DNA from 2 places in the Mycobacterium sp. E3247 genome. Region 2 is predicted to be linked to the other one. Evidence: predicted binding sites of a transcription regulator. Region 2 holds the regulator's gene; the other holds the start of a gene.
What was found. The regulator LexA, encoded in region 2, represses DNA repair genes until DNA is damaged. The targets are predictions, from matches to a motif close to CGAACANNTGTTCG.
Positions count from the first base shown of each region.

Region 1: cofD (2-phospho-L-lactate transferase) is a predicted target of LexA. The motif match lies at 1,977-1,990, and genes of this name have one in related genera.

Region 1 covers NZ_LZJG01000091.1:3,282-9,936, reverse strand. Annotated here, with positions in the region: partial or broken gene manB (phosphomannomutase/phosphoglucomutase) at 1-360, opposite strand, end outside; gene A9X04_RS04895 (DUF3499 domain-containing protein) at 483-932, opposite strand; gene A9X04_RS04890 (metallopeptidase family protein) at 1,105-1,515, shown strand; gene A9X04_RS04885 (WhiB family transcriptional regulator) at 1,540-1,878, opposite strand; gene cofD (2-phospho-L-lactate transferase) at 2,231-3,232, shown strand; gene A9X04_RS04875 (coenzyme F420-0:L-glutamate ligase) at 3,229-4,569, shown strand; gene A9X04_RS04870 (class I SAM-dependent methyltransferase) at 4,580-6,169, shown strand; gene A9X04_RS04865 (NUDIX hydrolase) at 6,166-6,655, shown strand, end outside.
Region 2 covers NZ_LZJG01000045.1:4,591-11,245, forward strand. Annotated here, with positions in the region: gene A9X04_RS02020 (peroxynitrite isomerase) at 1-58, opposite strand, end outside; gene nrdR (transcriptional regulator NrdR) at 108-572, opposite strand; gene A9X04_RS02030 (LysM peptidoglycan-binding domain-containing protein) at 659-1,153, opposite strand; gene lexA (transcriptional repressor LexA) at 1,444-2,142, shown strand; gene A9X04_RS02040 (LGFP repeat-containing protein) at 2,166-4,421, opposite strand; gene A9X04_RS02045 (acyl-CoA dehydrogenase family protein) at 5,015-6,175, opposite strand; gene hflX (GTPase HflX) at 6,270-6,655, opposite strand, start outside.

The DNA of each region.
Region 1 (6,655 bases), on a different contig from region 2:
GGCCGCCCGGCACAGCTTGATCCCGTTGTAGACCGCCGGGTTGTGGCTCGCGGTGAACATGGCGCCGGGGCAGTCCAGCGACCCGGAGGCGAAGTAGAGCTGGTCGGTGGAGGACAGACCGATCCGCACCACGTCCAGGCCCTGGCTCATCACCCCGGAGGCGAAAGCAGCGGCCAGCGCGGGCGAACTGTCGCGCATGTCATGGCCGATCACCACCTGCCGCGCGCCCTCGCCGCGCATCAGCCTGGCGAAGGCCGCCCCCAGGGCGGTGACCAGCGGCTCGTCGAGCTCGTCGCCGACCAGCCCTCGCACGTCGTATGCCTTGACGACGCGGTGGACGGTCGCGGCGAGCCGAGACATGCGGGGGCCTCCTGACGCCTTGAACGGGTTCGCGTTCCTTCGCCTCTTGGCCGTCAGCCTATCGGCCCGCGACAAACACGGACCGCAGCGGTGCGCGGGGATCGCGGTCGACGCCGGAACGGCTAGTCACTGGGGTCGGGCAACACCCGCAGATGCCCGCGGCGCCGGCCGGACCGATGCTCGGGCGGCGCGAGCACACTGCTGCTGGGCGCGGTGGCCTGCGACCCGGCGTGGGGGATGTGCGGGTCGGCGAAGCCGTTGATCGGCGCGCCGCCGTAGGGCACCGCGCGCGCCGCGGGGCCGCCCTCGCGCACCGCATCGGCGAGGGCGACCAGGTCGTCCTCGTCGGGATGCGTGGGCTCAGAAAAGAGGGGGCCGGCGTGGCGCACCAGATCCCACCCGCGGGGCGCGGTGATCCGGCCGGCATGGCCGACGCACAGGTCCCACGAATGGGGCTCCCGCGCGGTCGCGAGTGGTCCCACCACCGCCGTCGAGTCCGAGTAGACGAACGTCAAGGTCGCCACGGCGTAGTGCGGACACCCGGGCCGGCAACAGCGACGGGGAACGTTCACGCCGAAAGGCTATCGTGCGCAAACGTCCTTGAAGCGCCGGACACGCGCAACCGGCCGACCCCCGATGTTCAACCGTTACCATCGGCGCGTGGGCGATTCGCGCAGCTCCCCGCGGAGGGATCGGTCCCCGGGCCGATTCGCTTCCCGGCGGGGCCGCGATGTACGCGGTCCGCTGCTGCCGCCGACGGTGCCCGGGTGGCGCAGCCGGGCCGAGCGGTTCGACATGGCGGTGCTCGAGGCCTACGAACCCATCGAGCGGCATTGGCAGGCGCGCCTGGCCGAGCTCGACGTGGCGGTCGACGAGATCCCCCGCATCGCGGCCAAGGATCCCGACAGCGTGCAGTGGCCGCCGGAGGTCGTCGCCGACGGGCCGATCCCCCTGGCGCGACTGATCCCGGCCGGCGTCGACGTCCGCGGGAACGCCACGCGGGCGCGAATTGTCTTGTTCCGCAAGCCTATTGAGCGACGGGCAAAGGACACCGTCGAACTCGGTGATTTGCTGCACGAGATACTGGTGGCCCAGGTGGCCATCTACCTCGATGTCGAGCCGTCGGTCATCGACCCGACGATCGACGACGAATGACGCCGAAAGACGTTGTGCGCGGCGTCAGATGATGCCGCGCTTGAGGCGACGGCGCTCCCGCTCGGAGAGGCCGCCCCAAATGCCGAAGCGCTCGTCGTGCTCCAGGGCGTACTCCAGGCACTCGTGGCGTACCTCGCACCCCAGGCAGATCTTCTTGGCCTCGCGGGTGGAGCCGCCCTTCTCCGGGAAGAAGGCCTCGGGGTCGGTCTGGGCGCACAGCGCCCGGTCCTGCCACTGGTCCGCGACGGGGGCCGGCATCGGCTCGGGCTCGAATGCGACTGGCGCATCGGGAACCACGGTCAGGTGCGGCCGGGCCGGCCGAACCGGCGCCGAGACGATGGGGGTGTGCGGCGTGCTCGCCATGACTCCTCGAAGATGTTCGTAAGACATACGGTCGTCCGCCTCCTCAATTTGATTGGGGGAGTGAGTGGTTCCCACTTTTCTGATGTGTACAGACAATTCGAACAAGTGATCGAATCTCGGTCTGCGACACCGGAACCGGCCGGCCAACCGGGAAATGACACTGTTGTGATTAGACACGGGTTGATCTGCCGGGTCAAGCATTACGGCGCATTTCCATACCATCTCGTGACCGAATTACGGCGTTTCCGTTGTTTTGCTCATTCGGCGTGTCGATCACACCGCCCGCAACTATGCTTAAAGGCCGCGTAACGGGCCGGCCACCACACAGTCGTCGGGCAGTACTGTCGTCCACGTGAAGGTCACCGTTCTGGTCGGTGGGGTTGGCGGCGCCCGCTTCCTGCTGGGGATTCAACAGTTACTCGGGCTGGGTCAGTTCGCAACGCAACAGCACCCAGACGCGGGAGCCGGCAACCACGAACTTAGCGCAATCGTCAACATCGGCGACGACGCCTGGATTCATGGACTGCGGGTCTGCCCGGACTTGGACACTTGCATGTACACCTTAGGTGGAGGTGTAGACCCCGAGCGCGGGTGGGGTCACCGCGACGAAACCTGGCACGCCAAAGAGGAATTGGCGCGCTACGGCGTGCAGCCGGACTGGTTCGGACTCGGCGACCGCGACATCGCCACCCACCTGGTGCGCACCCAGATGCTGGGCGCCGGCTACCCGCTGTCGCAGATCACCACGGCGCTGTGCGATCGCTGGCAACCCGGCGCCCGGTTGCTGCCGGCTAGTGACGACCGCTGCGAGACGCACGTGGTGATCACCGATCCGGACGACGGCACCCGGCGCGCGATCCACTTCCAGGAGTGGTGGGTGCGCTATCGCGCCGACGTGCCGACACACAGCTTCGCCTTCATCGGCGCCGAAAAGGCCACCGCCACAAGTGAAGCTGTCGCCGCCATCGCCGACGCCGACGTCATCATGCTGGCGCCGTCCAACCCGGTGGTGAGCGTCGGCGCCATCCTGGCCGTGCCCGGCATTCGCGCGGCGTTGCGCTCGACGACCGCCCCGGTCGTCGGGTACTCGCCGATCATCGGTGGAAAACCCTTGCGCGGCATGGCCGATGCGTGCCTGTCGGTGGTCGGGGTGGACTCCACCGCGGAGGCGGTCGGCCGGCATTACGGGGCGCGCGGTGGCACCGGCATCCTGGATTGCTGGCTGGTGCACGAGGGCGACCACGCGGACATCGATGGCGTCGCGGTGCGCGCCGTGCCGCTGCTGATGACCGACCCGAAGGCGACGGCCGAGATGGTCCGCGCCGGGCTCGACCTCGCGGGCGTGAACCTGTGACCGAACATGGCACCGGCGCGGCGATCGAGATCCTGCCCGTCGCCGGGCTTCCCGAGTTCCGCCCCGGCGACGACCTGAGCGCGACGCTGGCCGCGGCCGCCCCCTGGCTGCGCGACGGCGACGTCGTGGTGGTGACCAGCAAGGTGGTGTCGAAGTGCGAGGGCCGGCTGGTGCCCGCGCCGCAGGACGCCGAGGAGCGCGACCAACTCCGGCGCAAGCTGGTCGAGCAGGAGGCGGTGCGGGTGCTGGCGCGCAAGGGCCGCACCCTGATCACCGAGAACCGCATCGGCCTGATCCAGGCCGCCGCGGGCGTGGACGGATCCAACGTGGGCCGCGACGAACTCGCGCTGCTGCCGGTCGACCCCGACGGCAGCGCCGCGGCGCTGCGCGCCGGCCTGGCCGAACGACTGGGGGTCGACGTCGCGGTGGTCATCACCGACACGATGGGCCGCGCCTGGCGCAACGGCCAGATCGACGCGGCGGTGGGGTCGGCCGGTATGGCTGTGCTGCACGGCTATTCGGGGAGCGTCGACCGACACGGCAACGAACTGGTGGTCACCGAGATCGCGGTCGCCGACGAGGTCGCCGCGGCGGCCGATCTGGTGAAGGGCAAATTGACCGCCATGCCGGTGGCGGTGGTGCGCGGCCTTGCCGTGTCCGACGACGGCTCGACCGCGCGGCGACTGCTGCGGCCCGGCGAGGAAGACCTGTTCTGGCTCGGCACCGCCGAGGCCCTCGACGCGGGCCGCCGGCAGGCGCAGCTGTTGCGCCGATCGGTGCGCCGGTTCAGCGCCGAGCCGGTGGCGCCCGAGCTGATCGAAGCCGCCGTCGCCGAGGCCCTCACCGCCCCCGCCCCGCACCACACCCGGCCGGTCCGGTTCGTCTGGCTGCGCACGGACGGCGTGCGGCCGCGGCTGCTGGACCGCATGAAAGACAAGTGGCGCGCCGACCTCGCCGGCGACGGCAGGCCCGCCGACTCGGTGGAACGCCGGGTGGCGCGCGGCCAGATCCTCTACGACGCACCCGAGGTCGTCATCCCGATGCTCGTTCCCGAAGGCGCGCACGCGTATCCCGACGCCGCCCGCACCGACGCCGAGCACACCATGTTCACCGTGGCGGTCGGGGCGGCCGTGCAGGCCCTGTTGGTGGCGCTGGCCGTGCGCGGGGTGGGCAGCTGCTGGATCGGCTCGACGATCTTCGCCGCCGACCTGGTGCGCGCGGAGCTGGAGTTGCCCGCCGACTGGGAGCCGCTGGGCGCAGTCGCGATCGGCTACCCCGAAGAACCCGCCGGGCCGCGCGACCCGGCGGACGCCGGGGATTTGTTGATCCGCAAGTGATACTTGCCGAATGAAGACGTTCGCGGGCAAGGCGGCGGCCTCCGCCGAGAAGGCCCGCGGCGGCTACTACACGCCGGCGGCGGTGGCCCGGTTCCTCGCCCGCTGGGTGCGCGAAGCCGGACCGCGCGTGCTGGAACCCTCCTGCGGCGACGGCGCCATCCTGCGCGAGCTGGCCGCCCTCGGCGGGCGGATCCACGGCGTCGAGCTCGTCGCCGAAGAGGCGGCCACGGCACGGCAATTCGCTCCCGTCGACACCGCGAACCTGTTCACCTGGCTCGCCACCACCGAGCCCGGCGGCTGGGACGGGGTCGCGGGCAATCCGCCCTACATCCGATTCGGCAACTGGGCGGCCGAACAGCGCGCCCCCGCGCTGGAGCTGATGCGGCGCGCGGGCCTGCGGCCCACCCGGCTGACCAACGCCTGGGTTCCCTTCGTGGTGGCGAGCTCGATGCTGGTGCGCGACGGCGGCCGGGTGGGACTGGTGCTGCCCGCCGAGCTGCTTCAGGTCACCTACGCCGCGCAGCTGCGCGAGTTCCTGCTGAGCCGATTCAGCGACATCACGCTGGTGACGTTCCGGCGGTTGGTGTTCGACGGCATCCTGCAGGAGGTCGTGTTGTTCTGCGCGATCGCCGGTCGCGGGCCCGCCCGGGTCCGCACGGTCGACCTGGCCGACGCCGATGCGCTCGCGGATGCCGACCTCGGCGTCGAATCGGCGCCCGCGCTGCTGCACGAGAACGAGAAGTGGACCACCTACTTCCTGGACCCGGCCGCGATCCGGCTGCTGCGCACGCTCAAGGCGTCGGCGGCCATGACCCGGCTGGGGTCGGTCGCCGAGGTCGACGTGGGCATCGTGACGGGACGCAACAGCTTCTTCACGTTCACCGACGCGCAGGCCCGCGCACTCGGGCTGCTGCCCCACTGCGTCCCGCTCGTCTCGCGCAGCGCACAGTTGTCCGGCCTGTTCTACGACACCGATTGCCGGGCGGGCGATGTCGCCGCCGGGCACCGCGGCTGGCTGCTCAACGCGCCGTGCGAGCCGGCCGACGCCGCCCTGGCCGCGCACATCGACGCCGGTGCGGCCGCCGGGGTGGACCGCGGCTACAAGTGCTCGATCCGCAAGCCGTGGTGGACCACGCCCTCGCTGTGGATGCCCGACCTGTTCCTGCTGCGCCAGATCCACCTGACGCCGCGGCTGACCGTCAACGCCGCCGCGGCGACCAGCACCGACACGGTGCACCGGGTCCGGCTCGCCGCCGGGGTGGACCCCCAGACTGACCCCGCCGCGCTGGCCGCGGTGTTCCACAACAGCGTGACGTTCGCCTTCGCCGAAATCCTCGGCCGCAGTTACGGCGGGGGCATCTTGGAGCTGGAGCCCCGGGAAGCCGAGCAGCTGCCCATCCCCCCGCCGGCGCTCGCCGGCCCCGGGCTCGCCGGTGACGTCGATCTGCTGTTGAAGGCCAACGAGATCAACAAGGCGCTCGACCTCGTCGACCGCCACGTCCTGATCGACGGGCTGGGGCTCGCGCCGGGAGCGGTGACGCGGTGCCGCGCGGCCTGGGTCTCGCTGCGGGATCGCCGGACGCGGCGGGGTTCTCGGTGAGCGTCCGGGACTCGGCGATCTCGCTGCTGTCCGACTGGCAGGCCCCGGATCCGGCGCAGGATGCGTTGCGGCACGCCGTCCTGGCCTTCGTGCTCGCCCGTCCCGACGCCTGCCGCCGGGCGTGCGTGCCGGGCCATCTCACCGCCTCAGCGCTGGTGGTCGACCACACCGGTTCGCAGGTGCTGCTCACCCTGCACCCCCGCGTGGGCCGCTGGGTGCAGCTGGGCGGCCACTGCGACGACGACGACGGCGACGTCGTCGCCGCGGCGCTGCGCGAGGCCACCGAGGAGTCCGGCGTCGACGGGTTGCGCATCGAGCCAGGGCTGGCCGCCATCCACGTCCACCCGGTCACCTGCTCGTTGGGCGTGCCCACCCGCCACCTGGATCTGCAGTTCGTCGCGCACGCGCCGGCCGGCGCGCGGATCGCGATCAGCGACGAGTCGGAGGACCTGCGGTGGTGGCCCGCCGACGCGCTGCCCGACGGCG
Region 2 (6,655 bases):
CCCAGGTTCCCAGGAGTGGCGCCAGGGCCTCGAGATCGGGATGCAAGTCCACGGGCATGAAACCGAGCCTAGCCCGGTGACGATCCGGGCCGGCACGGCCGGGAGGGTCAGCTCGGCGTGGTGACCTGGCGGTGTTCGCGCAGCGCCTGGATCTCGCGTTCGAAATCCTCCGCGGACTCAAAGGATCGGTACACCGACGCGAACCGCAGGTAGGCCACTTCGTCCAGGTCGCGCAGCGGGCCGAGGATGGCCAGGCCGACCTCGTGACTGGGGACCTCCGGCGAGCCCGCGGCGCGCACGGTGTCCTCGACCTGCTGGGCCAGCAGGTTCAGCGCATCATCGTCGACCTGTCGGCCCTGGCAGGCCCGGCGGACCCCGCTGATGACTTTTTCTCTGCTGAAGGGTTCGGTGACGCCGCTGCGTTTGACCACGGCCAGGACCGCGGTCTCCACGGTGGTGAAACGCCGTCCGCACTCGGGGCACGAGCGGCGGCGCCGGATGGCCTGCCCCTCATCGGTTTCCCTCGAGTCGATCACCCGGGAATCGGGATGACGACAGAAGGGGCAATGCATGAACGCTCCTTCGCCGTGCCGACAACCAGGTACCGCAGCACTTCGAGCGTACCCGTGCGCCGACCTGCGCGGGCGGAGCCCAGGCGTCAACCGATGGGGGCGATCAGGGTCTGGCCGGCGACCACATTCGGCGAGTTCATGTCGTTGAGTTCACGGATGCGGTCGGCCACCTGCCGGGCGGGGGCGTCGGGAGCCACCCGGTGGGCGACGTCTTGCAGCGACTCCCCCGCCTCGACGCGCACGACGGCCAAGCGGTCCGGTACTTGCGCGGCCGAATTCCCGGAGTCGCCGTTGAGCACCTGGCCGACGTTCCCGACCAGGCCCAGCCACAGAGTGATCGCACCGGCGGCCAGCGCCAGCCAGATGGTGGTCGCCACCGTGACGGGCCGCCTGCGATGAGGCGCGCCCGACATCGCGACGCCGGTGCCGCGGTAGCGAGCGGGCGCGCCGGCCGGCCGCGCCGGACCGGGGCGGCGCGAGCGATCCAGCCCGTCCCTGCCGTAACGAAGACCCGGGACCGGTCCGTTGACCGGACGCCGGGGGCTGCTGGTACGCGGCGCCAGCGTGTGGATGGTTGTCATCTGCGTTCCTCCGGTCAACTTAATTCGCTCAGCTGTTCGACTGTATCGCTCGTGTGTTCGAAATCCGAACATGTGAGCGAAGCGTGTCGCACGAGTCGAACGCTAGACCACGCCACCGACAAGTCCGTGGTCGCTAGAGCTGACATGCGGCTGAAATACCCGATCCGCCGAAGAGTTACACCTTTGTGATTTAGGACTTCGGCGCGGTTTTCCACCCTCGAGGCATCGGCACGACACGCCAGTCGAACACATGTTTGATTCTTGGGCGCGGTGGGGTTACATTCAGTGCCATGAGCGACAGCAACGACACCTCATCGGCCGGGTCGGACGGCCGGCTGCACGCGGTCGATTCATCGCTGACCGAACGGCAACGCACCATCTTGAACGTCATTCGCGCGTCGGTCACCAGCCGTGGCTACCCGCCGAGCATCCGGGAGATCGGTGACGCCGTCGGCCTGACGTCGACGTCGTCGGTGGCGCATCAGCTGCGCACGCTGGAACGCAAGGGGTACCTGCGCCGCGACCCGAACCGCCCCCGCGCGGTCGACGTCCGCGGCGCCGATGACGACGTGGCGGCGCCGGCCACCGAAGTCGCCGGCTCGGACGCGCTGCCGGAGCCGACCTTCGTCCCAGTCCTCGGGCGCATCGCGGCCGGTGGCCCCATCCTCGCCGAGGAAGCCGTCGAGGACGTGTTTCCGCTGCCGCGCGAGCTGGTGGGCGAGGGCACGCTGTTCCTGCTCAAGGTCGTCGGCGACTCGATGATCGAGGCGGCGATCTGCGACGGCGACTGGGTGGTCGTGCGGCAGCAGAACGTCGCCGACAACGGCGACATCGTCGCCGCCATGCTCGACGGGGAAGCCACCGTGAAGACGTTCAAGCGCGCGGGTGGTCAGGTATGGCTGATGCCGCACAACCCGGCGTTCGATCCCATACCCGGTAACGACGCGACCGTGCTGGGCAAGGTCGTCACGGTGATCCGCAAGGTCTAGCCCCGTACCGGGTGTCGGCAGGCTCAGTCCGCCTTGACGAACCCGTTGGCCTGCGCCACTTCTTCGCTGGCCAGCCAGATTTCGGCGAGCGTGTCGTGGTAGAGCTCGCTGACGGGCGTGTAGTACAGCCCGAAGCGGGCGCTCGCCTTGATCGGGTATCCGTCGGGCGCCTGGTAGGGGTCGTCGAGCGGTAGGTGGATGGTCGGGCGCCCGCCCGGGCCGAGCGCCACACCGCTGTCGTCGTCGTCGACGGCCGCGTGCCGCCCGCCGCGCTGCTCGGACGCCCCGACGGCCGCCGCCTCGGGCGCGACGGCTTCCGGGGCGGCTACCTCGGCCTCCGACACGTCCGCCGGGACGCGGGGCACCGCGACGTCAGGATGCTCGGCCTCGGACTCGGGAGCGGGCTCGGGGGCGGGAGCACCGCCCTCGAAGCCGGCGTCGGGAGGCGTGTGGGGAACGGCGACATCGAGGTATTCGGCCTCCACGTAGTCGCCGTCGGCATGGTCGGCTTCGGGGTAGGCGGACCCGTGCTCGTCGTCGACGTACCCGCCTTCGGCGTAATCCGCGTCGGCGTAATCGGATTCGGCGTACTCGGATTCGGGGTAACCGGCCTCGCCTTCGGGGTAACCGGCCTCGCCTTCGGGATAACCGGCCCCGGATTCGGGGTAACCGACTTCGCCCTCGGGGTAACCGGCCTCCGACAGGGCCGCCGGCGAGACGGCGGAGAAGGAGTCGGTGTCGACCGCGTCGGGGTCCTCCTGCTCGAGCCCGAAAGGACCCTCGTCCGCGTCACCCCGGCGCCAGCTAACCCGCCCGGCCGCCTCAGCATCGGGGGCTGCGGGCTCGTGGGCGAAGTGCTCGGTGGTCGCGTCCTCGTGTCCCCACTGCTGATCACCGACGGCGTCGTAGCCGACATCGAGGTCGCGGTCGGGCTCGTAGCCGGCGTCGTCACCGGCCCGACGCCGGCGCCAGCGGAAGGCCACCAGCCCCGCCAACACGATCAGCACCAGCACCGGGATGACGGCCAGCAGCCACCACGACTGCCAGGTGAACTTCTTGGGGTGCGTGGGCATCGCCGAGCTGCTCGGCTGGTTCTGGCCCGACACCTGCAGGCCGGACAGCAACGGCGCCAGGTTGGCCGGATCCGTGCTGAACGTGTTCTTCGCCCGGTTCCACGAGATCTTGCCGCCGGCGAACTGTTGGGAGACGACGTCGCCGTCGACGGCCTGGTCGCCGACCGGCGCCCCCAGCTTGCCGGTCGGTCCGCGGAGCTTGTCCCACGCGGCCTTCATGGCCCCGCGGACCACGAAGGCGCCGTGCTCCGAGGTCCAGAAGATCACCGGCTTGTCGGCTCCGGAGAAGGTGACCATGCGGCTGGACGGGATGCCACCGTCGGACTCATTGGCGGTGGGGAAACCCAGGTCGCTGCCCGCCGGTCCGCCGAGCGACTCGTACTTGGCCAGGATGTTGGTTTCCACGGCGTTCGCGCCGGTGGCGGGGCTGAAGTACACCTTCCCGTTGGCGAAGTCCTGGACGATGCCGTCGCCGCCAATCGGATACTGCGCGCCCTTCTTGACCCCCAAGGCCCCGTTGGGGCCGCCGGCCGCGCGCCATGCCATGTTGATGGCCGCGGTGGGATCGATCGCCACCTGCAGGCCCTTCAACTGGTCGGCCAGGGCCGGCGGCTCGGTGCTGAACTGCTTAGTCTGCCTGTTCCATGACACCTGACCGCCGCTGAATTTCTGGGCGGACACCTCGCCGTTGTACGTTTCGTCGCCGACCGGGACTCCGAGCACGCCGCCCGAACTGCCCAGCTTGTCCCAGGCGGCGTTGATCGCGCCGCGTACCACGAATGCGCCGTGGTCGGGCGTCCAGAAGATCACCGGCTTGTCGCTGGCCGAGAAGGTGACCACGCGGCTGTCGGGGCCGGCGAGGCCGGGTACTTCGTTGATGGCCGGGAAGCCCAGATCGCTGCCGGCGGGGCCGCCCAGCATCTCGTATTTGTCCAGGATGGGCCCGTAGGCGAATTTCGCGCCGGTCGCCGGGGTGAAGAACATCTTGCCGCCGTCGAAGTCCAGCGCGAAGCCATCGCCGGCGGGATAGACATCGCCCTTCCGGGCGCCCAACGGTGATGAGTCGCCGCCGGCCTTCTCCCAGGCCGCCATCATGGCCGCCTCGGCGTCGCCGATGGGCGACGCCGCCGCCGGTGGCGCCAGCAAGGCAGCGGCCATTGCTGCAGCGGCCAAGCTGACCAGCGCGCTCCCGACCAGCCTGCGCATGTGACCTCTCTGCCCGTTCACCAAGCCTCCCAGCCGACGGCTATTCCCCTATCAGCGGCTGCGCCCGTTCCGCACAGCCGGCGAGCGGGCCGCAGTTCGACCGCGGAGAAACGACCACGTTCCGAACCGCATTTGCGCCGGGCTCGCATAACTTTGCTCCAGCCAACGAAAAATGCGAAGTCAGATCACGAATATTACAAAAACGGATACCACGCCGATGTCGAAATGATGCCGAGCCACGCTCAAATCGCGACCGGATCCCCCGTCGCTCACGCGACGTTGGGCTAATCGCGCCGAATCCCGAACCCGACGATCGCCTGCGCAATGGGGCACGCCCGCCGCGGAAAGCAGCGATTCGGCGCTCGAAGGACTTGCCGAACTTGACCAGGTCCTCGGCGCCGTCATGCTTTTCGGCGTGGCGATGGTCATTGCCCGGGCGGCATACCCAAAACACATGTGCCGACGGTACGTGAAGCCATTAACTCTTCAACGATCCACCCGAAAAAACGGCCGCGCGGCGAGCGCCGGTCGGGTTTGCCGCCGAAGCGCCGAATTGCCCGGTCCGGCGGCATTTCCAGCCGACGATGCTAGGGCTAGACCCCCAGGCTGCGGCCGATGATCTCTTTCATGATCTCGGTCGTTCCGCCGTAGATCGTCTGCACCCTGGCGTCGAGATAGGCACGGGCAACGGGATATTCGCGCATGTAGCCATAACCGCCGTGCAGTTGCAGGCAACGGTCGATCAGGTGCACCTGCTTTTCGGTGGAGTACCACTTGGCCATCGCCGCTTGCTCCGCGGTCAGCTTCTTGTCCAGGTGCAGCCGGATGAACTCGTCGACCATCATGCGCACCACGGTCGCCTCGGTCGCCAGCTCGGCAAGCACGAAGCGGCTGTTCTGGAAGCTGCCGATCGGCTTGTTAAATGCCTTGCGCTCCTTGGTGTATTGCAACGTGTGTTCGAGCACGTGCTCCATCGCAGCGGCGGCCATGATAGCGATCGAGATGCGTTCCTGCGGCAGGTTCTGCATCAGGTAGATGAACCCCATGCCCTCCTGCCCCAGCAGGTTTTCGGCGGGCACCTTCACATCGGTGAACGACAACTCGGCGGTGTCCTGCGCGTCCAGCCCGATCTTGTCCAGGTGGCGGCCGCGTTCGAAGCCCTCCATGCCGCGCTCGACGACGAGCAGCGAAAAGCCCTGCGCCCCTTTGTCCGGATCGGTCTGGGCGACCACGATCACCAGGTCGGCGTTGATTCCGTTGGTGATGAACGTCTTTGCGCCGTTGAGCACGTAGTGGTCGCCCTGCTTGACCGCGCGGGTCTTGATGCCCTGCAAGTCGCTACCGGTTCCCGGCTCGGTCATCGCGATCGCGGTGATGATCTCGCCGGTGCAGAACTTGGGCAGCCAGCGCTGCTTCTGCTCCTCGGTGGCCAACGCGAGCAGGTACGGCGCCACGATGTCGTTGTGCAGGCCGAAGCCGATGCCGCTGTAACGGCCGGCGGTGGTCTCCTCGGTGATGATCGTGTTGTACCGGAAGTCGGGGTTGCCTCCGCCGCCGTATTCCTCCGGCACCGCCATGCCCAAAAAGCCCTGCTTACCGGCCTCGAGCCAGACGCCGCGGTCGACGATCTTGGCCTTCTCCCATTCGTCGTGGTGCGGCGCGACATGGCGATCCAGGAACGCACGGTAGGACTCACGGAACAGGTCGTGCTCCGGCTCGAAAAGAGTGCGCTGGTACTTGACGGCACTGCCCATGTGAATGACCTCCGGCGACGGGGAACTCTGCCGCCCAACATATACCAACCAGACGGTTGGTCGGCAGTCGGCGGGGTCGGCCCCGCCGGGCAGATCAGTGGGCCGAGAACTCTTGCAGCCGGCCGGCCAGCGCCACCGGCACCCGGGCCTTGATCCGGGTGCCGTCGGGGTTGTGCTCCTCCTGCTGCACCCGCCCGTCGGCGTGCAGCCGGGCGACCAGGTCGCCGCGGTGATAGGGGATCACCACGTCCACGGCGGTGTCGGCGGGCACGGCCATCTCGCCCATCCGGTGCCGCAGGGCGTCGATGCCCTCGCCCGTGCGGGCCGAGACGAACATCGCGCCGGGCAGCGCGTGCCGGAGCTTGGCCAGCATCAGGCCGCTCGCGGCGTCGACCTTGTTCACCACCAGCAGCTCGGGCGGCGGGTCACCATGATGATCGGCGATCACTTCGGAGATCACCTCCCGCACCGCGTTGATCT